DNA from 4 places in the Sphingopyxis sp. GW821-FHT10B01 genome. Region 1 is predicted to be linked to each of the others. Evidence: predicted binding sites of a transcription regulator. Region 1 holds the regulator's gene; each other region holds the start of a gene.
The links. Region 1 encodes LexA, which represses DNA repair genes until DNA is damaged. Its sites were predicted from a motif close to GTTCCNCNCTTGTTCT; they were not measured.
Positions count from the first base shown of each region.

Region 2: the regulator LexA is predicted to act here: its motif matches at 3,890-3,905, upstream of uvrA (excinuclease ABC subunit UvrA).
Region 3: the regulator LexA is predicted to act here: its motif matches at 3,106-3,121, upstream of AC07NV_RS06385 (ImuA family protein).
Region 4: the regulator LexA is predicted to act here: its motif matches at 4,440-4,455, upstream of AC07NV_RS13745 (ribonucleoside-diphosphate reductase subunit alpha).

Region 1 is NZ_JBWKNS010000008.1:90,895-98,134, reverse strand. Features, by position in the region: gene AC07NV_RS21185 (anthranilate synthase component II) at 1-94, shown strand, start outside; gene AC07NV_RS21180 (YcxB family protein) at 91-624, shown strand; gene trpD (anthranilate phosphoribosyltransferase) at 621-1,619, shown strand; gene trpC (indole-3-glycerol phosphate synthase TrpC) at 1,616-2,410, shown strand; gene moaC (cyclic pyranopterin monophosphate synthase MoaC) at 2,407-2,877, shown strand; gene AC07NV_RS21160 (molybdopterin molybdotransferase MoeA) at 2,874-4,064, shown strand; gene lexA (transcriptional repressor LexA) at 4,131-4,829, shown strand; gene AC07NV_RS21150 (ComEC/Rec2 family competence protein) at 4,783-6,942, opposite strand; gene gltX (glutamate--tRNA ligase) at 7,013-7,240, shown strand, end outside.
Region 2 is NZ_JBWKNS010000006.1:273,816-281,055, reverse strand. Features, by position in the region: gene AC07NV_RS18790 (BCCT family transporter) at 76-1,572, shown strand; gene AC07NV_RS18785 (M13 family metallopeptidase) at 1,589-3,673, opposite strand; gene uvrA (excinuclease ABC subunit UvrA) at 3,917-6,811, shown strand; gene AC07NV_RS18775 (putative quinol monooxygenase) at 6,933-7,240, opposite strand, start outside.
Region 3 is NZ_JBWKNS010000002.1:405,715-412,954, forward strand. Features, by position in the region: gene AC07NV_RS06375 (efflux RND transporter permease subunit) at 1-1,523, shown strand, start outside; gene AC07NV_RS06380 (efflux transporter outer membrane subunit) at 1,520-2,926, shown strand; gene AC07NV_RS06385 (ImuA family protein) at 3,127-3,927, shown strand; gene AC07NV_RS06390 (Y-family DNA polymerase) at 3,818-5,380, shown strand; gene AC07NV_RS06395 (error-prone DNA polymerase) at 5,377-7,240, shown strand, end outside.
Region 4 is NZ_JBWKNS010000004.1:211,419-218,658, reverse strand. Features, by position in the region: gene AC07NV_RS13755 (acyl-CoA dehydrogenase) at 1-1,365, shown strand, start outside; gene AC07NV_RS13750 (EAL domain-containing protein) at 1,480-3,771, shown strand; gene AC07NV_RS13745 (ribonucleoside-diphosphate reductase subunit alpha) at 4,496-6,436, shown strand; gene AC07NV_RS13740 (hypothetical protein) at 6,430-6,747, opposite strand; gene AC07NV_RS13735 (ribonucleotide-diphosphate reductase subunit beta) at 6,790-7,240, shown strand, end outside.

The DNA of each region.
Region 1 (7,240 bases):
TCCCGAAAGCATCGCGACCGAGCATGGCCACGCGATGCTCGCCAATTTCCTTAGCCTGGCGGGGTTGCCGGTCAGCGCGCGGAAAGCGGCGTGAACGGGCAGTTCGACCTTCAAGTCAGCGAAGCGGACCTACTGACCGCCTATCGCGCCCACTATCCGCTTTTCCCCAAGAGCAAGGTCGCCATTGGCGCGCTGTTTGTCCTGCTTTTGGGGGCGAGTCTCGCGCTTTGGGACAGCCCGGCGGACGCACGTCATGCCGCCGTACTGGCGGGCGGGCTGCTGCTCTGGATGGTATTTCTGCTTTTGGCGATCCAGCTCGTCATGCGCCGCTGGTGGATGCCGCGCTTTACCCGGCGCATCTACGCCCAGCAGGCGGACCTTCGTATACCCTATACGCTTCGCTGGGACGAAAACCGGCTCAACATTGCCAACGCCAACAGCACCGGCGATGTCGCATGGGGCGATCTTCATCAATGGCTGCGCACCGACGGCATGCTGCTGATCTATCGGTCCGAAGCGCTGTTCCACATCATTCCCTTGCACGATGCGGCGGCCGGGCGCGCGGCCGATGCCATAACCGCCCGGCTCGAACAGGCGGGTGTATCCCGAAAGAAGTCTTCATGAGCCGTTTCGGCCCCTTTCCCGACCCGTCGGAGCTGCTCGACGATGACGAGGCCGCCGCGGCCTTTGCGACGATGCTCGACGGCGGCGCGAGCGATGAACATATCGCCGAATTCCTGAGTGCGCTGTCCGATCGCGGCGAGACGATGGTCGAAATCGCCGCCGCAGCGCAGGCGATGCGCGACCGGCTGATTCCCATCGACGCCCCCGCGGGCGCGATCGACGTCTGCGGCACGGGGGGCGACGGCCATCACACGCTCAACGTCTCGACCGCGGTGGCCATCGTCGTCGCCGCCTGTGAAGTTCCGGTAGCAAAGCACGGAAATCGTGCAGCTTCTTCGAAATCGGGTGCCGCCGATACGCTCGAGGTGCTCGGGCTCGACATGGATCGTGCTTCGCGCCTGGCCGAGGCCCAGCTCGCCGACCTCGGTATCTGCTTCCTCTTCGCGGCGCACCACCATCCGGCGATGAAGCGCATCATGCCGATCCGCAAGGCGCTCGGGCGACGAACGATCTTTAACCTGATGGGCCCCCTTGCCAATCCGGCGCGCGTCACGCGCCAGCTCATTGGCATCGCCCGGCCCGCTTATGTCCCCGTCTATGCCGAAGCGCTCCACCGGCTCGGAACCGAGCATTCGCGCGTGATTTCGGGCGACGAGGGCATCGACGAGCTATCGCTCGCGGGCGGCAACGAGGTCGCCGTCATCACCCCCGAGGGCGTGCGGATGCAACGCAGTACCGCCGCCGATGCCGGGCTGCCGACGCGCCCCATCGCGGATATCCGCGGCGGCGACGCGGCATATAACGCCCGTGCCCTGCGCGCCCTGCTTCAGGGCGAAGCGGGTGCCTATCGCGACGCCGTGCTCTACAATGCCGCCGAGGCGCTCATCGTCGCCGGCTCTGTCGACAATCTGGTCGACGGCGTCGAAGAGGCCGCCGAGACCATCGACAAGGGCCTCGCCAACGCGCTGCTCAATTGCTGGATCGCCTATAAATGAACAAGCTCACCCAAATCCTCGCCACCAAGGCCGATGAAGTCGCCGAACGGCGCGCGCGGCGCTCGCTCGGCGAACTCGACGCCGTCGACGCGGGCCCGGTGCGCGGATTCGCTGCGGCCTTACAGGCGAAGATCGATGCCGGCGGCTTTGCGCTGATCGCCGAGGTAAAGAAAGCTTCGCCATCCAAGGGGTTGATAAGACCCGATTTCGATCCGGCGAACCATGCGCGGGCTTATGCGGCGGGCGGCGCGGCCTGCCTGTCGGTGCTTACCGACGCGCCCTATTTTCAGGGCCATGAAGATTATCTGATCGCCGCACGGGCGGCCTGTGCCCTGCCCGCACTCCGCAAGGATTTCATGGTCGATCCGTGGCAGGTCGCCGAAGCCCGCTCGATCGGTGCCGATGCGATCCTGATCATTGTCGCGGCCCTCGACGACGGCCCGATGCGCGAGATCGAGGCCGCCGCGATCGAACGCGGCATGGATGTCCTCGTCGAAGTCCATGACGAGGCCGAGCTCGACCGCGCGCTCGCCCGGCTTCAATCGCGCCTGATCGGCGTGAACAACCGCGATTTGCGCACGTTCGAGACCGATCTCGCCGTCACCGAACGCCTCGCAAAGCGCGTCCCGCCCGGAACGCTGCTCGTCGGCGAAAGCGGCATCGCGAGCCACGCCGACTGCGAAAGACTCGCGGAAAGCGGCGTCCGCACCTTCCTCGTCGGCGAAAGCCTGATGCGTCAGGACGACGTCACGGCGGCAACGCGCCGCCTGCTGACCGGCGCAGCGGCGTGACGCGGCCGACGCATCTCGACGAGACCGGGGCTGCGTCGATGGTCGATGTCGGCGCCAAGCCTGCCACGCAGCGGCGCGCGGTCGCGGGCGGACGTATCACCATGTCAGCGCAAGCCCTCGAAGCGGTCCGCAGCGGCAATGCGCCAAAGGGCGATGTCCTTTCGACCGCGCGAATCGCCGGGATCATGGCGGCGAAACGGACCGCCGAGCTGATCCCCCTGTGTCATCCGCTCGCCTTGACCAAGGTCGGGGTCGATTTCGCATGGGAAGAAAGCGGCATCGCCGTCACCGCAACCGCCGCGACCACGGGCCCGACCGGGGTCGAAATGGAAGCGCTGACCGCGGCATCGGTCGCACTCCTTACGCTCTATGACATGGCGAAGGCCCTCGACCGTGCGATGGTGCTTGGCGATATCCGCCTGCTCGAAAAGAGCGGCGGGCGCTCGGGCGACTGGCGCGCCGAATGACCGGCCTGCTCCCGGTTGAAGAAGCGCAGGCACGGCTTCTCCGGCTGCGCGAGCCCCTCGCGAGCGAAAATATCGGTCTTTCCGAGTCGCTTGGGCGCTATCTTTCAGTCGATGTCGTCGCGCAGCGCGACCAGCCTGCCGCGCCTCTGTCGGCGATGGACGGCTATGCGATCCGCTTTGCCGACCTGCCCGGCCCATGGACCGTCACGGGCGAAATCGCGGCCGGCGCCGCGCCCGACCGGACGGTGCAGCCGGGCGAAGCCATGCGTATCTTTACCGGCGCGATGCTGCCGGATGGGGCCGACACCGTCATTGTCCAGGAAGATGTGACGCTCGTGGACCGGCAATTGCGGTTAACCGGCGATGGCCCCGGGATCTCGGGCCGCCATATCCGGCTGCGCGCCGCCGATTTTGCCGCCGGTGCAACGCTCCTGCCCGCGGGGACACGCCTCACACCGGGCGCCATCGCCGCAGCGGCAATGAGCGGTGCGGGGCAGCTCGCCGTTGGCAGGCGGCCGCGCGTTGCGATCCTGACCACCGGCGACGAGCTCGTCCAGCCGGGCCGTCCGCTTGCGCCCGGACAGATTCCCGACAGCAATGGCGCGATGCTCGCCGCAATGCTTCAGGGCGACGTCGCCGAGGCGATCCTGCCCCACCATATTCGCGACGACAGGGATATACTTTCCAAGATTCTCAAGGATCTGGCGCGACGTCACGACGTCATCGTAACCGTCGGCGGGGCGTCGGTGGGCGATCACGACCATGTCCGCGGCGCGCTCGAAGATGCCGGCGGACGCATCGATTTCTGGCGAATCGCAATGCGCCCCGGCAAACCGCTGATCGCCGGAACGATCGGCGATGCCATATTGGTCGGCCTGCCCGGCAATCCTTCGTCGGCCTTTGTCACCGCCACGATGTTCCTTTTGCCGCTCGTCCGCCACCTCGCCGGTGCGCGCGATCCGCTGCCCGCGGTTCACCGCGCGCCGCTCGCCGAACCGCTGCCGGCGGGCGGAACCCGCCGCGATTATCTGCGTGCGCGCCTGGAAAACGGGCGTTTGATACCCTTTTTCGGGCAGGAGAGCGGGCGGACCCTGCCGCTCGCGTCGGCCAACGCCTTGCTGATCCGCGACATCGACGCACCGCCGCGCAGCGCGGGCGAGATGGCGGACTATATCGTCGTCGCTTGACAAGTTCCGCTTTGTTCCACTATCGTTCTCCCTATGTCCGGCAATGGCATCCATGGAGAATGATCGATGTTGACCGCAAAGCAGCATGAACTGCTCCACTTCATCCAGCAAAAGCTCGATGCGAGCGGCATTTCGCCGTCGTTCGAGGAGATGAAGGAGGCACTGGGTCTGAAATCGAAGTCGGGTATACACCGGCTGATAAGTGCCTTGGAAGAAAGAGGTTTTCTGCGCCGCCTGCCCAATCGGGCCCGCGCGCTGGAAGTTTTGAAGGTGCCCGACGCCGCGAAGCCCGCGGTGCGCAACGATCGCGACAATAACGATCGCGACAATATTGTCCCGCTGCGCAAACCGGCCCCGGCGCTCCGGCCCATCGCCGCCAACGACATCGTCGAGGTGCCGCTGCACGGCAAGATCGCTGCGGGCGTCCCGATCGAGGCGTTCGAAGAGCATAATAATCTCGCGGTTCCCGCGGCATTGCTCGGCTCGGGCGAGCATTATGCGCTCGAAGTGTCGGGCGACTCGATGGTCGAGGCGGGCATTTTCGACGGCGATTATGCGCTGATCCAAAAAGCGAGCACCGCGCGCGAGGGCGATATCGTCGTCGCGCTCGTCGACGGGCAGGACGCAACGCTCAAATATTTCCGCCGCGAAGGCCAGATGATCCGGCTCGACCCGGCGAACAGCGCCTATGAACCGCAGCGCTACCCCGCCGAGCGCGTCATCGTGCAAGGGCGCCTGTCGGGACTGCTTCGTCGTTACCACTGAGTTGCTGCGGCAAACGCCACGGATGGCCGTCGCCCGCGCGAAGCGTGGCGACGGCTTCGGGCTTTTTGCCGAAATAGAGCGCAAGCCCGCCGGTTTCGGCGAGGCTGTCGCGGTCGATGGTCATCCAGCGTCCGATGCATTCGCGCGGTAACCAGCGGTCGCTGATCACGACATCGGCGGCGGCACAGGCCGCCGCCATCTCCGCGCCTTCGATCCGGTCGCGCCCGCGCGACGCGAGGATGATACGCCGCGCGGCGCCTTCGCCCTGGCTCCAGCGGCAGAAATCGCGATTGCATTCGACATGATCGAGGTCGGTCAGCGCGGCGAGCGGGGTATCGATCCCCGCGGCCTCCCCCATCGTATCGCGGATATAGTCGCCTGCCTTGTCGCGAAGCAGCGCATAGCTGCCATCGGGAAGCGCGGCTGCGATATGGCGGCCGTCGCCGGTAACGAGCAGGTCGGGGCGCGGCTGAACCAGCAACGCCGCCATGCCCATGATCAGCGGAACAGCCCCGGCGCGGCGCCAACGGGTCGTCCACAACAGCAGCCAGAGACCGCCGGACACTGCCAACGCGAAGCCCCAGCGCGGAAACGTCGGCAACATGGCAACAGCGCCCGGCGCGTTCGCGACGCTATGCGCCAGTCCGATCAACGCACGCAGCGCCTGTTCGGCCACCCACCAGAAGGGCGCGCCAAGTCCGACGCTGTCGAACAGCAAGGCCAGCGCCTCCGCGGGCATGATGACGAAGGTCGTCAGCGGGATGGCCACGACATTGGCGAGCGCGCCATAAAGCCCCGCCTTGTGAAAATGGAACAGCGCAATCGGCGCCAACGCGACTTCCACTGCAAGGCCGGTGACCAGAAGCCCCGTGACGCCACGCCCCGCGCGGACCAGCCAGCCTTCCTCGCGCCGGGCAAGAAACCTTCGCATGGGGCGACTTTCATGCAGGGCGATGATGGCGGTCACCGCGGCAAAGCTTAGCTGAAAGCTCGGCCCCGCCAGCGATTCCGGGCGCCAGATCAATACGATCAGCGCGCCCGCCGCGACCAGCCGCAATGTCAGCGCTTCGCGCCCCATCAAAAAGGCGACGAGGACCAGCAAAGCGGCGATGAACGAACGCAGCGTCGGCACCTCGGCCCCCGCCAGCAACGTATATCCGCCGCCAGCGATCGCCCCGGCGGCGGCGGCGAGCGGCAGGACATAGCCCGCCAGCGCGAGCCGACGGCTCAGCGCGAACAGCCGCAGCGTCAGGACCATCGCAAAACCCACCACAGCGGTCACGTGAAGGCCGCTGATCGACAGGAGATGCGCGAGCCCGCTCCGGCGCATCGCCTCGTCGTCCTCCTCGCTGATCGCGCCCCGGTCGCCGGTCACGAGCGCCGCCGCGATGCTGCCCGCCGATCCATCGATCTGCCCATGGATATATGTGCTCAGCCGTGACCGAAGCGGTGGAGCCGTCCCCCCTCTGCCGGGCGCACGCGAGACGTCGCCAAGCACCGTGCCCACCGCGCCGATTCCGTCGAACCACGCGCGCTGCGCGAAGTCATAACCGCCGGGGAGGCTCGCGGTGGGGGGCGGCATCAACCTGGCGCGGACGCTGATTGCCTCGCCATCGGTCAAATCCCCCGCCTGTTCGCTGCGCAGGGTCAGTCGCACGCGCGGCGGCAGATCGGCACGATGCCGGGGCAGCGCAAGAATGCGGACCTGCCCTTTGGCCGGCAAGGACTCGACCCGCTCGACGATCGCGGAAAATTCGGTCGTCACCGGTGCAGCGAGCACCGGCGCCGCGACCCAGAGCGCGCGGCCCCAGATCAACACGACCCCCAAGGCCATCACCGCGCATCCGATGGCGACGGCACGCCCGAGCCGACTTTGCCAGCCAATCAAAAAGCCTACAAGCGAACCCGCCGCGAGCGACAAAAGCAACCCGATCCAGTGCGCTGCCGCAGGAAGTGCGAACCACGCGCCGATTCCCGCACCGAGCGCGACAGGCAGCCACAGGCCGATCCGTTCGCGCTCGGCCTCAAGTCGCGCCTCGATCGCATCGGCAATCCGGTGCCGGAAACTTGCCCAGCGCGCGGCAATGGGCGTTTGAAGCTGCCTTGTCGCCATGCTAGGGGCTCCCCGATCCCCGTCCCGCCCACTCCCGCTGGGGACGGCAAATTGAGTGAAAGAGGCCTTGGTGGCAACCGAAAATCAGACCGATTCGACCGAAGCGACCGGCGCTGCCGTGGTGACGCGTTTTGCGCCCTCCCCGACTGGTTTCCTGCACATCGGCGGTGCCCGGACAGCGCTGTTCAACTGGCTGTTCGCGCGGCACCATGGCGGCCAGTTTCTGCTTCGCATCGAGGACACCGACCGCGCCCGTTCGACCGACGCCGCGATCGACGCGATAATCGACGGAATGCGC
Region 2 (7,240 bases), on a different contig from region 1:
CATGCTGGACATCCTCTTCATGTCCGATCGGCCGATCATTTGCCAGCACCACCGCAGCATCCCCTCAACCGCCCCGTGTTTTTCACGCCGCTGGCGGTGCTTCTCGCCGCCGTGATCCTCAGCCTGTGGCAGGGCGCCGCGGTCGTCGCGGCCGAAACGGCGATCAACGACTGGATCCTGCAGAATTTCTCGCCGCTCTTTGCGTGGGCTGGAATCGGTTTCCTTATACTGCTCGGATGCATCGCACTGTCGCCGCTCGGCGGACGGATCATCGGCGGGCCCGATGCGAAACCGATATTGACCCGCTGGCGATGGTTTGCCGTCACGCTCTGCACGACGATCGCCACCGGCATCCTGTTCTGGGGCGCGGCCGAACCGCTGTTCCACCTCAACGATCCGCCCGCGATGCTGGGACTTCAACCGGGCAGCGACGCCGCCGCGACCTTCGCGATGTCGACGATGTTCCTGCATTGGACGCTGACGCCTTACGCCATCTACACCGTCGCAGGGCTGGCGTTCGCGCTCGTCTATTATAACCGCCGCGAGCCGTTCAGCCTATCGTCGCTCTTTGTGCCGCTGATCGGCCAGCGCGCGCACGGTCCGGTCGGCACCGGCATCGATATCATCTGCCTGTACGCGCTGGTCGCCGGAATGGCGGCATCGCTGGGCGCCGGACTGCTCGCGCTTGCGGGCGGAATCGAGGGGATTGGCGGCTTTGACGGCGGGACCGCCCTGCGCTGGGGCATCGCGGCTGCCATCGTCGGCAGCTTTCTGCTCTCCGCCGCGACCGGACTCCAAAAAGGCATCGCGGGCCTTTCGGTGCTAAACACTTGGATTTTCTTCACAATTATCGCCTTCGTGCTGGTCGCGGGCCCCACCGCCGATATGTTCAACCTCTCGCTACGTGGCACTTTCGACTACTTCCAGACCTTCATCCCCCGCAACCTCGGCCTCGATGTCGACACCAGCTGGCACCGGCAATGGACGATCTTCAACTGGGCCAACTGGTTCGCCTGGGCGCCGGTGACCGCGTTGTTCCTTGGCCGCCTCGCGGTCGGATACAGCGTCCGCGCCTTCATTCTCTACAATCTGATCCTGCCGTCGCTGTTTGGCGCCGTGTGGATGACCGCCATCGCCGGCGCGACCATCGCACTCGACCAGCAGAGCGGCGCCAGCCTTTACGCCATATTGACAGCACAGGGTCCCGACCCGGTGCTGTTTCGCCTGTTCAGTGCATTGGGCGGCGGGCCGGGCGTCGCGGCGATCGTGCTGTTCGCGATCTTCCTCTCTTATGTGGCGGGGGCCGACGCCAATGTCTCGGCCATGAGCGCGCTGTCGACGCGCGGCATTTCGCCCGACGCACCCGAAGCGCCGCTGTGGGTGCAAGCGGTGTGGGGGATTACCGTGGGGCTGGTCGCGATCGTTCTCGTTGCAGGCGGCGGCATCGACGGCATCCGCATGATGTCGGTGCTCGGCGGCTTTCCTGCGCTGTTCGTCATCGTCGGCGCAGCGCTGTCGCTGACTGTCATGGCGGTACGGGGACGGCACGAAGCCGCCCCCGCCCAATCCTGAGAAAGGGGTCTCAGGACTACCAGATCCGGGTGCGTTCCTCGGGCTTCAGATAATATTTGGCGCCCGCGGCGACGCTGAACGCCTTGTACCACGCATCGACGTTGCGCACAGGCCCGATAATGCGCCAGCGCGCCGGGCTGTGCGGATCGCTCGCCACCTGCTGCTTGATCGCATCCTCGCGCTGCTTCGTCCGCCACGCCTGCGCAAAGGCGAGGAAGAAGCGCTGGTCGCCGGTCAGCCCGTCGATCACCGGCGCGGGCTTGCCGCCGAGCGACCGGCGATAGGCGTCGTAGGCGACCTCCAGTCCCGCCAGATCGGCGATATTCTCGCCCATCGTCAGGTCGGGATTGATGAACGATCCCGGCGCCGCCTCATAGGTCGCATATTGCGCTCCGAACGCCTTCGCCTGCGCGTCGAAGCGCGCCGCGTCCTCGGCGGTCCACCAGTCGCGAACGGCGCCGTCGGCGTCGATCTTGCGGCCCTGATCGTCAAAACCATGGGTAATCTCGTGGCCGATCACCGCGCCGATCGCGCCATAATTGACCGCATCGTCGACGCTCTCGCTGAAATATGGCGCCTGCAGGATTCCGGCCGGGAACACGATCTTGTTCTCGAGCCCGCCATTATAGGCATTCACTTCCTGCGGGTTCATCGACCATTTCTTGCGGTCGACCGGCTTGTTGAGGTCCGACAATGCATAGGCATATTCGAACGCCGCGCTGCGCTTCACATTGCCATAGAGATCGGCGGGATCTATCTTCAGCCCCGAATAGTCGCGCCATTTGTCGGGGTAGCCGACCATGACGTCCATCTTCGCGAGTTTCGCCAGCGCCGCGTCCTTGGTCGCGGGGGCCATCCAGCTGTTGTTCCGGATGCGGTCGCCCATCGCGAGTTTCAGGTTGGTGACCAGCACCTCCATCTTCGCCTTCGCGCTCGCCGGGAAATATTGCTTCGAATAGGTTGCGCCGACCAGCTCGCCGAGGCTGCCGTCGACCAACGTCAGGCCGCGTTTCCAGCGCGGGCGCAGCTCGCCGACACCGCTCAGCGCCTTGGTATAGTCGAACCGGCTGTCGACGAATGCCTTCGACAGATAGGGTGCCGCATTGTCGGCAACATGGAATTGCTGCCACAGCTTGATCGTGTCGAGTGGCGTCTTGGCATAGAGCGCAGCGATGTCGCGCACCGCGGTCTTTTCGTTGACGATGATGCGCTTTTGCGGCGTGATCCCCGAACCCGCGAACCAGGCGCTCCAGTCGAGCCCCGGCGCATAGGCGGCCAGTTCGTCCGCCGACATCGGATTGTTGATCTTCCCGATATCGCGGCGGTCGGCGATCGCCCAGCTGACTTTCGCGATCTCGGTCTCGAACGCCATGATCGCATCGGCCGCCTTTTCGGGGTCGGCGTTGCCCGCCATTTTCATCGTCCGTGCGATATAGGCGCGGTACGCGTCGCGCTGCGGCTTGAAGCTGTCGTTGAGGTAATAGTCGCGTTCGGGAAGGCCGATCCCCGCCTGCCCTAGCCACAGGACGTTAACGGTCGGATCGGCAGTGTCGGCATAGGGGCCGCCGCTGACGATCGTCGAACCGAACGTCCCCTGCGTGCCGCCCATGAAGCGCGCCATTTCGCTCTTGTCCTTGATCGCGGCGACCGCAGCGATGTCGGCCAGCAGCGGCTTGGCGGCGAGCGCCTCGACCCGCGCCTCGTCCATGAAGCTTTGATAGAGTCCGCCGACCTGGCTCGCCGCGGGCGCTCCGGCGACAACCGCGCGAAGCTGGCGCTGGGTCAGGTTATAGACGTCGTAATCGACCCCCGCCGACGCCTGATCCGACGGAATCTCGGTGCGCGCGAACCAGTTGCCATTGGCATAACGATCGAAATCGTCGCCGGGCTTCACCGATGGATCGCGCGCGTCAAGGTCGACGCCCCATTTGCCGAACGACAGCGCTTTCAGCGATCCCTCCGACGAAGCATCGCCCTCGTCGGCAGCCTTCGCTACGAGCGTCGCATCGCTTCCCGCCTCGCTCGCGGCGGCGGCCGCCGGTGCAGCAGCCAGCGCAGCTACGATCGCCAGTCCCGCGGCGCCGCAAAAAAAGCTCTTCATTTCCCCAGTCTCCCAATTGCCCGCGCCATCGGGTCGAGACGGCGCACATGGTCATCCTTGTCCGCCCGTGACGCCAAGCGGTCAAGCGAGCGACACGACGCTTGGTCGAAGCCGTTGGTATGTTGGTGGAAAGAGTAAGCGAATAGCCCTGCATTGCGGTGCGACCCCGACCATCCTATCTATGAGGCAACCGCGCAAAACCGCACTTGCGCCCTTAGAACAAATCTGGAACAAATCCCTCCCATGAGTCTCACCCATATTTCCGTCCGCGGCGCGCGCGAGCATAATCTCAAGGGCGTCGACGTCGATCTGCCGCGCGATGCGCTGATCGTCATCACCGGCCTGTCGGGCAGCGGTAAGTCGTCGCTCGCCTTCGACACCATCTATGCCGAGGGCCAGCGGCGCTATGTCGAGAGCCTCTCGGCTTACGCGCGCCAGTTCCTCGAAATGATGCAAAAACCCGATGTCGAGCATATCGACGGGCTATCGCCCGCGATCAGCATCGAGCAGAAGACGACGAGCCGCAATCCGCGCTCGACGGTCGCGACGGTGACCGAGATCTACGACTATATGCGCCTTCTGTGGGCGCGCGTCGGCATTCCCTATTCGCCGACGACCGGCGAGCCGATCAGCGCGCAGACCGTGACCGACATGGTCGACCGCGTGATGGAACTGCCCGAAGGGACGCGCGCCTATCTGCTCGCCCCCGTCGTCCGCGGCCGCAAGGGCGAGTATAAAAAGGAACTCGCGCAGTGGCAGAAGGATGGCTTCACGCGCGTCCGCATCGACGGCGAATTTTACGAGATCGGCGAGGCGCCCAGCCTCGACAAGAAGTATAAGCATGACATCGAGGTCGTCGTCGACCGCATCGCGGTCCGCGAAGGCCTCGGCACCCGCCTCGCCGACAGCTTCGAGACCGCGCTGAAGCTCGCCGAAGGCCTCGCCTATGTCGACCTCGCCGATGGTCCGGTTCCGGGCCGCGAGGAAGAAGACACTGGCGGCGCGATGAAGGGCGCGGGCATTCCCGCGAACCGCCTCATTTTCTCCGAGAAATTCGCCTGCCCCGTCTCGGGCTTCACGATCGCCGAGATCGAACCGAGGTTGTTCAGCTTCAACGCGCCGCAGGGCGCGTGCCCCGCATGCGACGGGCTCGGCGAACGGCAGGAGTTCGACCCCGACCTCGTCGTCCCCAACCACGCGCTCAGCCTGAAAAAGGGCGCGGTCGTGCCGTGGGCAAAATCGAACCCGCCCTCGCCTTATTATATGCAGGTGCTCGAAAGCCTCGGCAAAGCCTATGGCTTCGACCTCACGACGCCGTGGCAGGACCTGCCGGGCGAGGTGCAGCTGATCATCCTCTATGGCAGCGGCGGCAAACCCGTCGAGCTGACCTTCAAGGACGGCAAGCGCAGCTACACGACGCACAAGGCGTTCGAGGGCGTGATCGGCAATCTCAACCGCCGCCTGCTTCAGACCGAAAGCGCGTGGATGCGCGAGGAACTGAGCAAATACCAGACGCCCCAGCCGTGCGAGACGTGCCACGGCGCACGCCTGCGCCCCGAGCCGCTCGCGGTGAAGATTGCGGGCGAAGATATCAGCATGTCGGCGCAGCGCTCGGTCGCCGACGCGCTCGGCTGGTTCAGCACGCTCGACGCGAAACTCAACGACACGCAGCGCCAGATTGCCAAGGCGATCCTGAAAGAGATTAACGAGCGGCTCGGCTTCCTCAACAATGTCGGGCTCGATTATCTCAACCTCAACCGCACGTCGGGCACGCTCTCGGGCGGCGAAAGCCAGCGCATCCGCCTTGCCTCGCAGATCGGGTCGGGCCTGTCGGGCGTGCTCTACGTCCTCGACGAGCCGAGCATCGGCCTGCATCAGCGCGACAACGACCGACTGCTCGAAACGCTGAAGCGCCTGCGCGACCTCGGCAACACCGTGATCGTCGTCGAGCATGACGAGGATGCGATCCGCCACGCCGACTATGTCGTCGACATGGGGCCCGGCGCGGGACTGCATGGCGGCGAGATCGTCGCCGAGGGCACGCTCGAACAGGTGCTCGCGAACAAGAACAGCCTGACCGCGGCGTATCTGACCGGCGCGAAAAGGATCGAAATCCCGAAACATCGCCGCAAGGGCAATGGCTTCGACCTCGTGCTCAAGGGCGCGCGCGCGAACAATCTCCAGAATGTCACCGCAAAGATCCCGCTCGGCACCTTTACCTGTGTCACCGGCCTGTCGGGCAGCGGCAAGTCGAGCCTGATCATCGACACGCTCTACGCCAGCGCAGCGCGCGTGCTCAACGGCGCGCGGATGATCGCGGGGCCGCACGACAGCCTGAAAGGGCTGGAGCATTGCGACAAGGTCATCGACATCGACCAGTCGCCGATCGGCCGCACCCCGCGATCGAACCCCGCGACTTACACGGGCGCCTTCACGATCATCCGCGACTGGTTCGCGGGGCTGCCCGAAAGCCAGGCGCGCGGCTACAAGCCCGGGCGCTTCAGCTTCAACGTCAAGGGCGGACGCTGCGAGACCTGCACCGGCGACGGGCTGATCAAGATCGAGATGCACTTCCTGCCCGACGTCTATGTGACGTGCGAGACGTGCCACGGCAAACGCTACAACCGCGAAACGCTCGAGGTGAAGTTCAAGGGCCACAGCATCGCCGATGTGCTCGACATGACGGTCGAGGATGCGGCCGAATTCTTCAAGGCGGTGCCCTCGATCCGCGAGAAGATGGCGATGCTCGTCCGCGTCGGCCTTGGCTATATCAAGGTCGGGCAACAGGCGACGACGCTGTCGGGGGGCGAGGCGCAGCGCGTCAAGCTTGCCAAGGAGCTGTCGCGCCGCTCGACCGGGCAGACGCTCTACATCCTCGACGAACCAACCACCGGCCTCCATTTCGAGGATGTCCGCAAACTGCTCGAAGTGCTGCAGGCGCTCGTCGATCAGGGCAACAGCGTCGTGGTGATCGAGCATAATCTCGATGTCATCAAGACCGCCGATTATATCCTCGACCTCGGCCCCGAAGGCGGCGTCAAGGGCGGCGAGATCGTCGCCGCGGGCACCCCCGAGCAAGTGGTGAAGGAGAAGCGCAGCTTTACGGGGCAATATCTGGCGCCGCTGCTCGCGAAGTAAGCGCCACCCTTCACCTTATCGTCACCCCGGGCATGGTCCGGGGCCCATCGCCGTCGCGCAAATGGGTGGTCCGGCATGGCGAAGAAAGCGAAGCCCTGCCCGTTTGCGGGAGGGGAGAAGATCACCCCATCAGCTTCGCGGTGATATCCTCGGCCGCATAGATACGGATCACCGGCGGCTGCGGCGACAGCGCGCGCATTTCGGCGACGAAGACGGTCGACGCGGGCACCGCGAAATGGGTGCGGACCGCGTCGATGCTCTCCCACTCCTCGACAAAGACGAGGCGGTCGGGCTGCTCGACATCGACATGGCAGCGATGCGCCAGACACCCCGCCTCGCCGCGCGACCGCGCGCTATGCTCTGCGCCGAGCGCGATCATTCGCTTGGCGTTCTCGGGGGTCATGATGACGTGGCCAGTGATGAGGATCA
Region 3 (7,240 bases), on a different contig from region 1:
TCGCCCTGCTCGCCCTCCTCTTCCTGCGCCTGCCGAGCGGCTTCCTGCCCAACGAGGATCAGGGGCGCGTCCAGGTCCAGTTCCGCCTGCCCGCGGGCGCGACGCAGGGGCGGACGCTCGAAGTGCGCGACGAAATCGAAAAATATATGCTCACTCATGAAAAGGCGAACACGCAGGCCCTGTTCCTGATCGCCGGCGGCGGCGGCGGCGCGGCGGCGGGACAGAATACCGGTCAGGGTTTCGTCAACCTCACCCATTGGGACAACCGCCCGGGCAAGGAAAACACCGCCGATGCGATCGCCGAGCGCGCCCGCAAGGCGCTCAGCGGCCTGCGCGATGCCCAGATCTTCGCGCTTGTCCCCGGCGCGGTCCGCGGCCTCGGTGATTCAGCGGGCTTCACGATGCAGTTCCAGAACCGCAGCGGCATGAGCCGCGAAGAGTTTGTCGCAGCCCGCGAAAAATTGCTCGCCGCCGCGAACGCGAATCCGAAGCTCACCTCGGTGCGCCTGTCCGATCTGCCCGATGTTGCGACGCTGAAGATCGACGTCGATACCCAGCGGCTGACCGCCTATGGCATCGACAATGCCGATGTGAACTCGACCCTCGCGACCGCGTGGGGCGGCCGTTACGTCAACGACTTCATCGACAAGGGCCGCGTCAAGCGCGTCTATGTCCAGGGCGACGCCCCCTATCGCGCGAAGCCCGAAGACCTTGGTCAATGGTATGTGCGTTCGGCCGACGGCGGCATGTCGCCCTTCTCGGCCTTTGCCAAGACCGGCTGGTCGACGACGCCGAGCAGCAGTTCGCGCTTTCAGGGCGTGCCCGCCTTCGAAATCTCCGGCCAGCCGTCGCCCGGCACCAGTTCGGGCGAAGCGATGGACGAGATGGAGCGCATGGCGAATGAAATCCCCGGCACCAGCGTCGCCTGGTCGGGTTCTTCCTATCAGGAACGCCTCTCTTCGGGGCAGGCGCCCTTGCTCTATGGCCTGTCCTTGCTCGTCGTCTTCCTGTGCCTCGCGGCGCTGTATGAAAGCTGGTCGATCCCGCTCGCGGTGCTGCTCGTCATTCCGCTGGGGCTGATCGGCGCGGTGTTCGCGGTGAACCTGCGCGGTCTCGAAAACGACGTCTATCTCCAGATCGGCTTGCTCACGACGATGGGGCTCGCCGCGAAAAACGCGATCCTGATGATCGAATTCGCCGAGCAGGAGGAACGCAAGGGCAAGCGCGTGATCGAGGCTGCGGTCGCCGCGGCGCGCATCCGTCTGCGTCCGATCCTGATGACCAGCTTTGCCTTCATCTTCGGCGTGCTGCCGCTCGCGATCGCAACCGGCGCCGGCGCGAACAGCCGCGTCGCGATCGGGACCTCGGTGATCGGCGGGATGCTCACCGCGGCGTTCCTTGCGATCTTCTTCATCCCGCTCTTCTTCGTCCTCGTCCGCCGCGGCGTCCGCGACGGCCTTGCCGCGGTGCGCGCCCGGTTGGGCAAGAACAAGGGTGACGGCCCGGCGGAGGTTCCGGCATGATCGGCACCCGCGCCCTCCTGCTCGCGGGCACCTTGATGCTCGCCGGCTGCTCGCTGGCCCCGAAGACGGTCCTGCCTGCGGCGCCGGTGCCGCAAAGCTGGCCCGTCGGCGACGCCTATCTCTTGCAGAGCGAGGCCGCGTTACCGATCCTGTCGTACAAAAGCGTCTTCACCGATCCGCGACTCCAGTCGTTGGCCGATCAGGCGCTTGCCAACAACCGCGACCTGCGCGTCGCCTATGCCAATGTCGCCGCGGCGCGCGCGCAGGTTCGCGTCACGCGGTCGGGGCAATTTCCCGAACTCGGGATCAACGCCGGGGCGGGCTATTCGGACAATAGCGGGAGCGGCAACGGCACGGGCGATTTTTCGCTGCGCGGCGGTATCACGGCGTTCGAACTCGATCTGTTCGGCAAGCTTGCCAATGCGACCGAGGCCGACCGCAATCGCGCGCTTGGCACCGAGGCCGCGTCGCGCACCGTGCGCCTCGCGCTGATCGCCAATCTCGCCGATGCGTGGGCAACCTATGGCGCCGACCGCGACCTGTTGAAAATCGCCGCGGACACGGCCGCCAATGCGCGCGAAAGCGTGCGGCTGACCAAAGCCCGGCTCGACGGCGGCGTCGCGCCGCGCACCGACCTCCGCCAGGCCGAGCAGATTCTCGCAACCGCCGAGGATTCGATCGCGCAGCAAAAGACCGCGCTCGCGCAGGATGAGAATCTGATCCGGCTGCTCGTTGGCGGCGATATCGAGCGAACCCTGCTCCCCGCGGGCCTGACCGAAGTCACGCCCGCGATCGTCGCGCTGCCCGCCGGGGTCAGTTCCGACATCCTGCTGCGCCGCCCCGACGTGATCGAGGCCGAATATGGCCTGCGCGCCGCCAACGCCAATATCGGCGTCGCGCGCGCGCGGCTCTTCCCGTCAATCTCGCTGACCGGGCTGCTCGGTTTCGCCAGCAATGCGCTGTCCGGGCTGTTCGACAGCGGTGCCTTCAACTGGTCGGCCAGCGGCGCTGCCACCGCCCCGATTTTCGACGCCGGCGGCCGCCGTGCGGGCGTGGCGGTCAGCGAGGCGCAGCGCGATGCCGCGCTCGCGGGCTATGAAGGCGCGATCCAGACGGCGTTCCGCGAGGTCGCCGACGCGCTCGCGGTGCAGGGGACGATAGCCGAGCGCGTTCGCGCCGCCGCCGCGAACACCGAGGCGGCTGCCGACACCGCAACGCTCACCGACGCGCGTTACAAGGGCGGGGTCGACAGTTTCCTCTCCAGCCTCGACGCACAGCGCAGCCTCTATTCGGCGCGGCGGAGCGAGATCGGGACGCAGCTTCTGCTCGTCCAGACGCGAATCGCCTTGTTCCGGGCATTGGGCGGCGACAGCGCCGCGGGTTCGGCGACGCCGACACCCTGACTTCCTCGTGCCGTGTTCCCCGGCGAAAGCCGGGGCCCATGCGGGGTAGCCCGGCCCTGTCTGGGCCCCGGCTTTCGCCGGGGGACGGTGTCTTGTTCGAAAGGGACATGCCCCGATCAATTCCGGGGTGACCACAGAAGCCGACTCTCCTTGACAATTCCCTCCGCTCGCGCGCTAATAGAACAAATCAGGAACATATCATGCGCGAGTCGTCTCCCATACTCGCCGGGCTGCGCAAACGCATCGCCCGGCTGGCCGCCAGTGGCGGTCTCGAAAGCCGCCCGGTCGACGGCTGGCTGGCGACCGGCCATGCCATGTTCGACACGGCGGTGGGCGGCGGGCTCGCGACCGGCCGAATTCATGAATTTTTCACCGCCGATGCGCTCGATGCGACCAGCGCCGCGGCCTTCGCGGCACTGGTCGCGCTGCGCACGCCGGGCAAGGCCCCCCTCCTCTGGCTGCGCACCGCCGACGCGGGGCGCCGCAACGGCCATATCTATGCGCCGGGTATCGCCGAACTCGGCGGCGACCCCGACCGGCTGCTCCTCGTCGAAACCGCCGACCCGAAAATGCTGCTCGCCTGCGCGAACGACGCCATACGCTGCGCGGGATCGGCAGCGGTCATTGTCGAAAGCTGGGGCAAATTCCCGTTGTTCGACCTCACTGCAGGACGACGCCTTGCCCTTGGTGCGCGCGATGCAGCGACGACCTTGCTGATGCTCCGCCTCAATGCCGTTCCGGCGCCGAGCGTCGCCGAAACGCGCTGGAACGTCGCCGCCGCCCCCTCGCGCAAACTCGAAGCCAACGCCCCCGGGGCCCCCGCCTTCGACCTCGAACTGCTGCGCTGGCGCGGCGGGCCCGCCGGCACCCGCTGGCGACTGGACTGGAACCATGACGAAAAATGCTTCGGGCCAAACCCTGGCGAAACGACGCTATCTGGCGCTCTTCTTCCCCTTTCTGCCCGCCGAGCGATGGCTTCGCACGGCGCCGCGGCCGCCTGACGCCCCGCTCGTCTTTGCCGAGAAGCAGCGCGGCGCGATGCGCCTCGCGAGCGTCGATGCCGCTGCGCTGGCCGTCGGGCTACGCATTGGCATGCCGCTCGCCGATGCGCGCGCGCAGGTCGGTGAACTCACGGTTGTTCCGCACGATCCGGTGCTCGACCATGGATGGCTCGACCGGCTCGCGCAGGGCTGCGCGCGCTATACCCCACTCGTCGCGCTCGACGCGCCCGACGGGCTGATCCTCGATATCGCCGGGGCCGAGCATCTCCATGATGGCGAAGCCGAGCTGGTCTGCGATGTCGAGAGGCGCCTTGCGCGGCTCGGCATGACGCTACGCCACGCGCTCGGCCCTACCGCCGACGCCGCGCGGGCGCTGGCGCGCTACCAGACGCGCCCCGCCCCCGACGAAGCGTCGGCGATCCGCCGCCTGCCCGTCGCGGCGCTCGAACTCGAAAGCGAGGCGGCGACCGCGCTCGTCCGCGCGGGGCTCAAGACGATCGGCGACCTCGCGAGCCGCCCGATGGCGAGTATCGCCGCGCGCTTCGGCGCCGACGCCGCGACCGCGCTGCGCCGCCTGCTCGGCGATGCGCCCAGCCCGCTCGACCCGCGCATTGCCCCGCCGCCGGTCGTCGCCGAACGCCGCTTTGCCGAGCCCATCGCAAGCACAGCGCATGCCGCGAAGATCCTCGCCGAACTCGTCGGCGAAGCGGGCGAAGACCTTGCCGAACGCGGCAAGGGCGGACGCCATTTCTGCGCGACCTTCTTTCGCAGCGACGGCCTTGCGCGAACAATCGCGATCGAGACAGGGCATCCGACGCGCGACGTGAGCGCGGTCATGCGCCTCTTCGCCGAGCGTATGGACAGCCTCGCCGATCCGCTCGACCCCGGTTTCGGCTTCGACATGATCCGCCTCGCGGTGCCGCGGCTCGAACGGCTGACCGCGACGCAATTGAAGCTTGAGGGCGGCGCGGTGCGCGCGGCGGGTCGGGAAGGGGCGATCGACGAACTCACCGACCGGCTGACGACGCGGCTCGGGCGCGGGCGCGTCCGGCGGCTGCGTCCCGCCGACACCCATATCCCCGAACAGGCACAGCTTGAGCTCCCCGCGATCGAGGCGCCCGCGCCGCTGCCCTGGCCCGCGCCCGAAGAAGGCGAACCGCCCACGCGCCCCTTCCACCTGTTCGACCCGCCACAGCCGATCGAAGTGATCGCCGAGGTTCCCGACGGTCCGCCGCATCATTTCCGCTGGCGCCGCGCGACACACGCGATCCACCGCTACGAAGGCCCCGAACGCATCGCCGCAGAGTGGTGGCGCCGCCGCGACAATGGCGGCCTGACGCGCGACTATTACCGCGTCGAGGATGCGCAGGGCCGCCGCTTCTGGCTCTTCCGCCACGGCCTCTACGACGAAAAACCCGACCCGCGCTGGTATATCCACGGGGTCTTCGCATGAGCGGGGAGGCCGACGCTGGCTTCGCCGAACTGGTCGCCGCGACCAACTACAGCTTCCTGCGCGGCGCCTCGCACCCCGCCGAGATGGTGGCGGAGGCAATCGCCCTTGGCATGCCGGGTATCGGCATTGCCGACCGCAACAGCATCGCGGGGGTGGTGCGGGCACTGACCGGGCTACGCAAGCTACGCGAGGATGCTGCAGAAGACGGGATCGAACTCCCCGACATAAAGCTCGTCGTCGGTGCCCGGCTGGTCTTCGACGACGGCACACCCGACATCATCGTCTATCCGACCACGCGCCATGGCTGGGGTCGACTGACCCGAATGCTGACCATCGGCAATCGACGCACCACAAAGGGCGATTGCGTGATGAGACTCAAGAATCTGCTGATCCATTGCGAGGATATGATCCTGATCGCGATGGCGACCAAAAAGGATGAGGCCGTGTTGCGCCGTCTCGGTGAGGCAGCTCCGGGCTCGCTTTGGCTCGGCGCGACGATGCCCCATGGTGGCAGTGACCGCCGCCAGCTCAACCGATTGAGCGCCCTCGCCGACCGGGTCGGTATTCCCCTGCTCGCGACCAACGATGCACTTTACGCCACACGCGACCAGCGACCGCTCCATGACGTCATCACCTGCATCCGTGAAGGCACCAATCTAAACGACGCCGGCCGCCTGCTTCGCGCCAATGGCGAACGCCACTTGAAGCCGTCCCGGGAAATGCGGCGCTTGTTCCGGACATGCCCCGAAGCGGTCGACGAAAGCACGAAGATACTCGATCGCATCGGTTTTTCGCTGCGAGACCTGGAGTATGAATATCCGCACGAGCCGGTCCCCGAAGGCTGGGAGCCCCAAAGCTGGCTCGAGCATATGGTGAGGGACGCTGCGAACAAGCTCCATCCGGGCGGATTGCCCGACCGTTGGCAGGAGGTGCTCGCTGAGGAACTCTCCCTCATCCGCAAATGCAACTTCGCCTGCTACTTCCTGACCGTCCACGACATCGTGCAACATGCGCGTACACGCGACCCGCCCATCCTTTGCCAAGGGCGCGGGTCGGCGGCGAATTCGCTCGTCTGCTATCTGCTTGGGATCACTTCGATCGACCCCGTCGCGAACAATCTGTTGTTCACGCGCTTCCTGTCCGAAGAGCGCCGCGAGCCACCCGACATCGACGTCGATTTCGAACACGAACGGCGCGAGGAGGTGATGCAATATGTCTATCGCCGCTACACGCGGCGACGCGCGGGTATCGCCGCGACGGTGATCCACTACCGGCCGCGCAGCGCGGTGCGCGAGGTCGGCAAGGCATTGGGGCTCAGCGAGGACATCACGCAGCGGCTCGCCGACACGACCTGGGGCAGCTGGGGCAGCGAGATGCCCATCGAGCGCTTCGTCGAAGCGGGACTCGACCCCGGGCAGGGCAATATTGCGCGCCTGCAATGGATTGTCGCACAACTCCTCACTTTCCCGCGCCACCTGTCGCAGCATGTCGGCGGCTATGTGCTGACCGAGGATCGGCTCGACGAGACGGTGCCCATTCACAATGCCGCGATGGAGAACCGCACCTTCATCGAATGGGACAAGGACGACATAGACGAACTCGCCTTGATGAAGGTCGATGTGCTCGCGCTCGGAATGTTGACCTGCATCCGCAAATGTTTCGACCTGATGCGACTGTACGATCTGGGCGATCACAATCTCAAATCGCTCCCGGAGGAAGACAAGGCTGTCTATGACATGCTCTGCAAGGGCGACAGCATCGGGGTCTTTCAGGTCGAGAGCCGCGCGCAGATCAACATGCTGCCGCGGCTACGTCCGCAAGAATTCTATGACCTTGTCATTCAGGTCGCGATCGTTCGGC
Region 4 (7,240 bases), on a different contig from region 1:
ATCCTGACCCCCGGCGCGATTCACGCGCTGATGGCCTATGGCACCGAGGAACAGCGCCAGACTTGGCTGCCGAATCTCGTCTCGGGTGCTTGGAACGGCACAATGAACCTGACCGAGCCCGCCGCGGGCAGCGACGTCGGCGCGCTACGCTCGACCGCCGAAAAGGTCACCGAAGGCGAGCATGCAGGCCTCTATAAAATCAAGGGCCAGAAGATCTTCATCACCTTCGGCGAGCACGACCTCACCGACAATATCGTCCACCTCGTCCTCGCGCGCACCCCCGGCGCACCCGAGGGGACGCGCGGCATCTCGCTGTTCCTCGTCCCCAAATATCGTCTCGATGCCGAGGGCAAACCGGCGCATTCGAACGGCGTCCATTGCGCCTCGATCGAGCATAAGCTCGGCATCCACGGCTCGCCGACCGCAGTGATGGTTTACGGCGAGGACGAGGACTGTCTGGGAGAGATCGTCGGCGAAGAAATGGGCGGCATGCGCGCGATGTTCGTGATGATGAACAACGCCCGCCTGATGGTCGGCTGCCAGGGTGTCCAGATCGCCGAACGCGCGACGCAGCAGGCGCAGCGCTTCGCCGCCGAGCGCGTCCAGTCGTCGCTCGCGGGTTCGCCCGACCGCACCCCCGTCACCATCGACCAGCACCCCGACGTGCGCCGCATGCTGTGGCGGATGCGTGCACAGACCGAGGCCGCACGCGCGCTCGTCTATTATGCTTCGGCGCAGACCGATTTCGGCAAGCTCGGCGACGAAGCCGCCGCAATGCGTGCCGAAATCCTGATCCCGCTGGTCAAGGCGCATGCGACCGACATCGGCTGCGAGGTCGCGAGCCTCGGCGTTCAGGTCCATGGCGGCATGGGCTTCATCGAGGAAACCGGCGCCGCGCAGCATTACCGCGACGCGCGCATCGCCCCGATCTACGAAGGCACCAACGGCATCCAGGCCGCCGATCTGGTCGGGCGCAAGCTCGGCATGGCGGGCGGTGATCTCGTCCGCGGGCTGATCGACGATATCGCGCGCGGTGCGGCCGATTTCCCCGAGCTCCGCCAGCTTGTCGATGCCTGCCGCGCGGTGACCGACTGGATGGCGACGGCCAATACCGGCGACCGGCTCGCGGGCAGCTATCCCTATCTCACGATGCTGTCGACCGCGACGTGCGGGTGGCTGATGGCGCTCCAACACAAGGCAGCGCGCGCCGAACTCGATCAGGGACAAGGCGATGCCGCGTTCCTCGAGGCAAAGATCGCCTCGACGCGCTTTTACCTGCAGCAGATCGTCCCCGCGGCGACCGGCCTCGCCGCGTCGGCGCTTGCCGGCGATGCGGCGCTTTCGCCGCTGCCTGCAATGGCCTGAATCAGCCGGGATCCTGCGCCTTGCGCTCCGTTACGCGGCGCAGGCTTCCGCTCATGATTAACGCGATGATAACCATCTGGGACTAGGCACGACCGGCAATTGCTGGAGACGTGCGTGCCCATTCCGGTCAAAAGTCTGATCATCAGCTGGCGAACTATCGCGCTATCGCTGCTGATCGCGTTGGCGGTGGGCTTTTCGTCGGCCGGCGAGCTGGCCGACCGCGTGCTCGATTCGGTCGTCGGCAGCCTCGCCAACCGCCCGGTGACCGGCGAAGTCGTCATCGTCGCGCTCGACGAGCGGACGATGGAGCAGTCGGCCAACCGCAATTTTTCCATGACCCAATATGCGACTGTCGTCGACGCGGTGAACCGCGCCGGCGTCAAGCGCCTGCTGATCGACTTTTACTTCGACCGCAGGGAAGTCGATCAGGATTTCCCGCGCTTTGTCGAGGCGATCAAAAACATGGGCGACCGGGTGGTGCTGGCCGTTTCGACCCGTCAGGTGGCGGGCAGCGACCAAAAGGTCACGATCTTCCCGAGCGAGAAATTCGGCCCCGACGTCCCTATTGCGAGCATCGCCATCGAAAACGAGTTCTGGCAGGTCTGGAGCGCGCCGATTGCCTATCGTGCCGACGGGAAATTGCTTCCGACCTTTGCCGCGATCATTGCCGGCAAGCGGAGCGACATCCCCGAAAGCTTCCGGCTCGACCTGAGCTACGATACAAAGACGATCACCGAATATAGCGCTGCCGACCTGCTTTCCGGCAAGGTCGGCGCCCGCGAGCTCGCGGGCAAGGACGTGATCTTCGCGCCGACGGCGCCCAGCTTCCAGGATTATTTCTACCTGCCCGGCCATAACCGCATCCCCGGCGGCTATCTTCACGTCATCGCGGCCGAAACGCTGAAGCGCGGGAATCCAGTCGATATCGGCTGGGTCCCTTCGCTGCTTTTCGCCGTCGCGGCGACGGGTATCGTGCTGCTTCGGCGCTTTCAACGCGCCTTCGCGCTCGTCGCGTTGGCGACGACCATCATCCTTATCGGGGGCAAGGTCCTTCTCGGCTCGATGCTGGTTACGTCGTGGATCGGTGCCGCGCTGTTCTATATCGGGGCGATCAGCGCCAATGTATCGCGCACGCGCCGCAGGAACTCGGCGCAGCGCGAGAACCCCGTTTCAGGGCTGCCCAATTTCGAAGCGTTGCGGTCGCAGCCGGCGTTCGGCAGCGCGACGGTCGTCGCCGCAAAGGTCGTCAATTTCGAAGATCTCGCCGCCTTCATTCCGGGCGACGGCATCGGCAAGCTCGTCGAACAGGTCACCCGCCGTCTCCAGCTCGCGTCGCAGGGTACAACGCTCCACCATGATCAGGACGGCACCTTTGCCTGGCTCGTTCCCTATTATCAGCACAGCCAGATCGAAGGACAGCTCGCGGGTCTGGCGGCGCTGTTCAATGCGCCGCTGACGATCGGCGAGCTGCGCGTCGACGTCGCGATCGCCTTCGGCGTCAACGACGAGTTCGAAGGATCGAACGCCCAGCGGCTCGCCGCGGCGCTCGTCGCCGCCGAGCGCGCGATCCGCACCCGCTCGCTGTGGACAAAATATACGTCGCGCCAAAAGGAAGACGCCGGCTGGCAGCTCTCCTTCCACTCGCAGCTCGAAGACGCGCTGACCGGCGGCGACATCTGGGTCGCCTTCCAGCCACAATATGAAATCGCGACGCGCAAGCTGGTCGGGGTCGAGGCGCTCGCGCGCTGGACGCATCCGACGCGCGGCCCGATCCCGCCCGACGAATTCATCGTCCAGGCCGAAAAGAGCCAGGACATCTATCGCCTCACCCTGTTCGTGATGGACCAGGCTATCCGGTCGGCGGCGCAGCTGCGCGAGCGCGGGGTCCATATCAATATGTCGGTCAACCTGTCGGCGAGCCTGCTCGACCACAGCGACCTTGTCGGCACGATCCGCGTTATGCTGACCGCGCATCATCTGCCGCCCGAAATATTGACGATCGAGATCACCGAAACCGCGCAGATCGAAAACAGCCGCCAGGCACGCCAGACGCTCGCGCAACTCCGCCGCTCCGGCATCCGGCTGTCGATCGACGACTATGGCACCGGCCAGTCGAACCTCGAATATCTGACCGAGATCGAGGCCGACGAAATCAAGATCGACAAGCGATTCGTTATGACGATGCGCGATTCGCAACGGAACCTCGAAGTCGTCAAATCGACGATCGATCTCGCGCACCGTCTCGGTGCCGTTGCGGTCGCCGAAGGCATTGAAGACGGCGAAACCATGACCCTTCTCGAAGGCCTCGGCTGCGACGTCGGTCAAGGTTATCATCTTGGAAAACCTCAACTGTTTTCCGAACTGACCGCAGCCCTTTCCAGCCCGTTCCAGAACCGCACCGCGTAGCAGCCAAACTGGCAGCATTGCGTATAGTTAAGACTCGATTTACCTTGTCTATTAAGGTATATGCTCCGTTAACTGTTCTTCGTGGGCAGTGCGAACAGGAGATTGATCATGGGTTGGTTTTGGCGCTTCCTGGGCGGCACCGGTACGGATAGTGCTGGCGGTCAGGCCTAAGCAGGAACAGGTTACAAGATGGGGCTCCGGCATCGCCGGGGCCCTTTCTTTTTGTCCTGCGGCCGCGTGGAGAGCCGCCGCATGACAATCCTCTGCCAAATCTCCGATCGCCTCCGCCGGGTATCGCCGGCGCACGCCTCCGCCCCGCTCGCGGCACCCGGTAAATTTCGCTTTTCGCCCCCCTGTGGCCTGATCGCGGCGCAAACCCGCAGAAAGGCTGGCGCGATGCCTCTTGCTCGTCCATCAGCAGCGGCGAAACGAATCAAATTATCGACGAGTTGAGTCGTCAATCTGTCATTTACTGTCTTGCATCGCCGCGCCGACGTGGCACTATAGGTGGTGGGTCAACCACAGGGGCACCCCAATAAATAGTATAAGGCTGCGAATGGCGGATTTCCGTCGTCCATCCCATATGGACACGGGAAAACCCTTCCTGCGCCCAAAAAAAGTGCCCCGTGGACGGGTTTAGATGCTAAGACCGGGGCTTCGCCCTGAGTCGAACAAGACAGGAACAAAACGCACCATATGTGCGTTCAGATCGAGGGCGAATTAGATGGATTTTCGGGAAACGGAACGGGTGGAGACGAGCGACGTGGCGACGGTGGAACTGACGAAAAATGATGCGCCCGCGGTTGGCGAATCGGCTCCCGAGGCGCAGACGGCGGCCAAGCTGAATGACAGCAGCGAGGCCAAGGTTCACGCGCGTCGATTCGACGTCGTCACCGACAAGAGCCGCGACGCGCTGCTCACCGACTTCGGCAAGGAAACGCTCGAAGATCGCTATCTGCTTCCCGGCGAATCCTATCAGGATCTCTTCGCGCGCGTCGCGTCGGCCTATGCCGACGATCAGGAGCATGCGCAGCGCCTGTACGACTATATCTCGAAGCTCTGGTTCATGCCCGCGACCCCCGTGCTCTCGAACGGCGGCACCGGCCGCGGCCTGCCGATTTCCTGCTACCTGAACTCGGTCCCCGACAGCCTCGAAGGCATTGTCGAGACGTGGAACGAAAATGTCTGGCTCGCCTCGCGCGGCGGCGGCATCGGCACCTATTGGGGCAGCGTGCGCGGCATCGGCGAGCCCGTCGGGCTCAACGGCAAGACCAGCGGCATCATCCCCTTCGTCCGCGTGATGGATAGCCTCACCCTCGCCATCTCGCAGGGCAGCCTGCGCCGCGGTTCGGCCGCCTGCTATCTCGACATCAGCCACCCCGAGATCGAGGAGTTCCTCGAAATCCGCAAACCGTCGGGCGATTTCAACCGCAAGGCGCTCAACCTCCACCACGGCGTGCTGATCACCGACGAGTTTATGGAAGCCGTCCGCGACGGCACCGAATTCAACCTCCGCTCGCCGAAGGACCAGAGCGTCCGCGGCAGCGTCGATGCACGCTCGCTGTTCCAGAAGCTCGTCGAGACGCGCCTCGCGACCGGCGAACCCTACATCATCTTCATCGACCAGGTGAACCGCATGATGCCCAAGCATCACCGCGACTTGGGCCTCAAGGTCACCACCTCGAACCTCTGCTCGGAAATCACGCTGCCCACCGGCCGCGACCATCTCGGTCAGGATCGCACCGCGGTCTGCTGCCTCTCGTCGCTCAACCTCGAAACCTGGGACGAGTGGAACGGCGACAAGGGCTTCATCGAAGATGTCATGCGCATGCTCGACAACGTCCTGCAGGACTATATCGACCGCGCCCCGCCCGAAATGGCGCGCGCCAAATACAGCGCCAGCCGCGAACGTTCGGTCGGCCTTGGCGTCATGGGTTTCCACAGCTTCCTTCAGGCGCGCGGCCTGCCTTTCGAGGGCGCGATGGCAAAATCGTCGAACCTGCGCGTCTTCAAGCATATCCGCGCGCAGGTCGATCAGGCGTCGATGCTCCTCGCCAAGGAACGCGGCCCCTGCCCCGACGCCGCCGATCAGGGCGTGATGGAGCGGTTCAGCTGCAAGATGGCGATCGCGCCGACCGCATCGATCTCGATCATCTGCGGCGGCACCAGCGCGTGCATCGAGCCGGTGCCCGCGAACATCTACACGCACAAGACGCTGTCGGGCAGCTTCTCGATCCGCAACCCGCACCTCGAGGCGCTGCTGGTCGACAAAGCAAAGAACAGCGACAATATCTGGAACTCGATCCTCGAAAAGGGCGGCAGCGTCCAACACCTCGACTTCCTGACGCAGGACGAGAAGGACTGCTACAAGACGAGCTTCGAGATCGACCAGCGCTGGCTGCTCGAACTGTCGGCCGACCGCACACCCTATATCGATCAGGCGCAGTCGCTGAACCTGTTCATCCCCGCCGACGTCGAGAAATGGGACCTGCTCATGCTCCACTATCGCGCGTGGGAACTCGGCATCAAATCGCTCTATTATCTCCGCTCGAAATCGGTGCAGCGCGCCGGCTTCGCGGGCGGGGTCGAGGCCGACAACACCGCCGAAGCCCCGGTGTACGACCTGCAGACCACCGATTATGACGAGTGTCTTGCTTGTCAGTAAAAGGCTTCCTCGCCGACGCTTTTGGCATCACGCAATTGCGGGAAAGTCATGAAGCACTCGGCGCCGGAAAGTTTTGGATCGTGATGGGTACCACGCTGGCGTATGTCGTGATCGGCATCGCGCTTATGGTATCCGCCGTGTGGCCCGGCAGTTGCGATCATGAAGGTCGCCGGCTCGCAGGGATGATAAAGAGATATGGTTGCAGCCCCGACCTGCTTTCCGGAGGCGCAGTCGAAATAGGTTTGTTTGTCTGGCTCTGGTCGATGCCGACGATCGTTATCGTCGCGGTTGCCTGGTCCTGGATTCATCATTTCCGGCGCAAGCGCGCTCGAACGACGCAGTGGAGTAAGTAGATGCCCCTTCTAGAAGCCCGCAAGACCTACAAGCCCTTCGAATATCCGTGGGCGTTCGATTTCTGGAAGCGCCAGCAGCAGATCCACTGGGTGCCCGAGGAAGTGCCGCTGGGCGAGGATTGCCGCGACTGGGCGCAGAAGATCAGCGACCACGAGCGCAACCTGCTCACGCAGATTTTCCGCTTCTTCACGCAGGCCGATATCGAGGTGCAGGATTGCTACCACGACAAATATGGCCGCGTGTTCAAGCCGACCGAAATCAAGATGATGCTGACCGCGTTCAGCAACATGGAAACCGTGCATATCGCGGCCTATTCGCACCTGCTCGACACGATCGGCATGCCCGAGAGCGAATATGGCATGTTCCTCGAATATGACGAGATGCGCGCCAAGCACGACTATATGCAGCAGTTCGGCGTCGACAGCGACGAGGATATCGCGCGCACGCTCG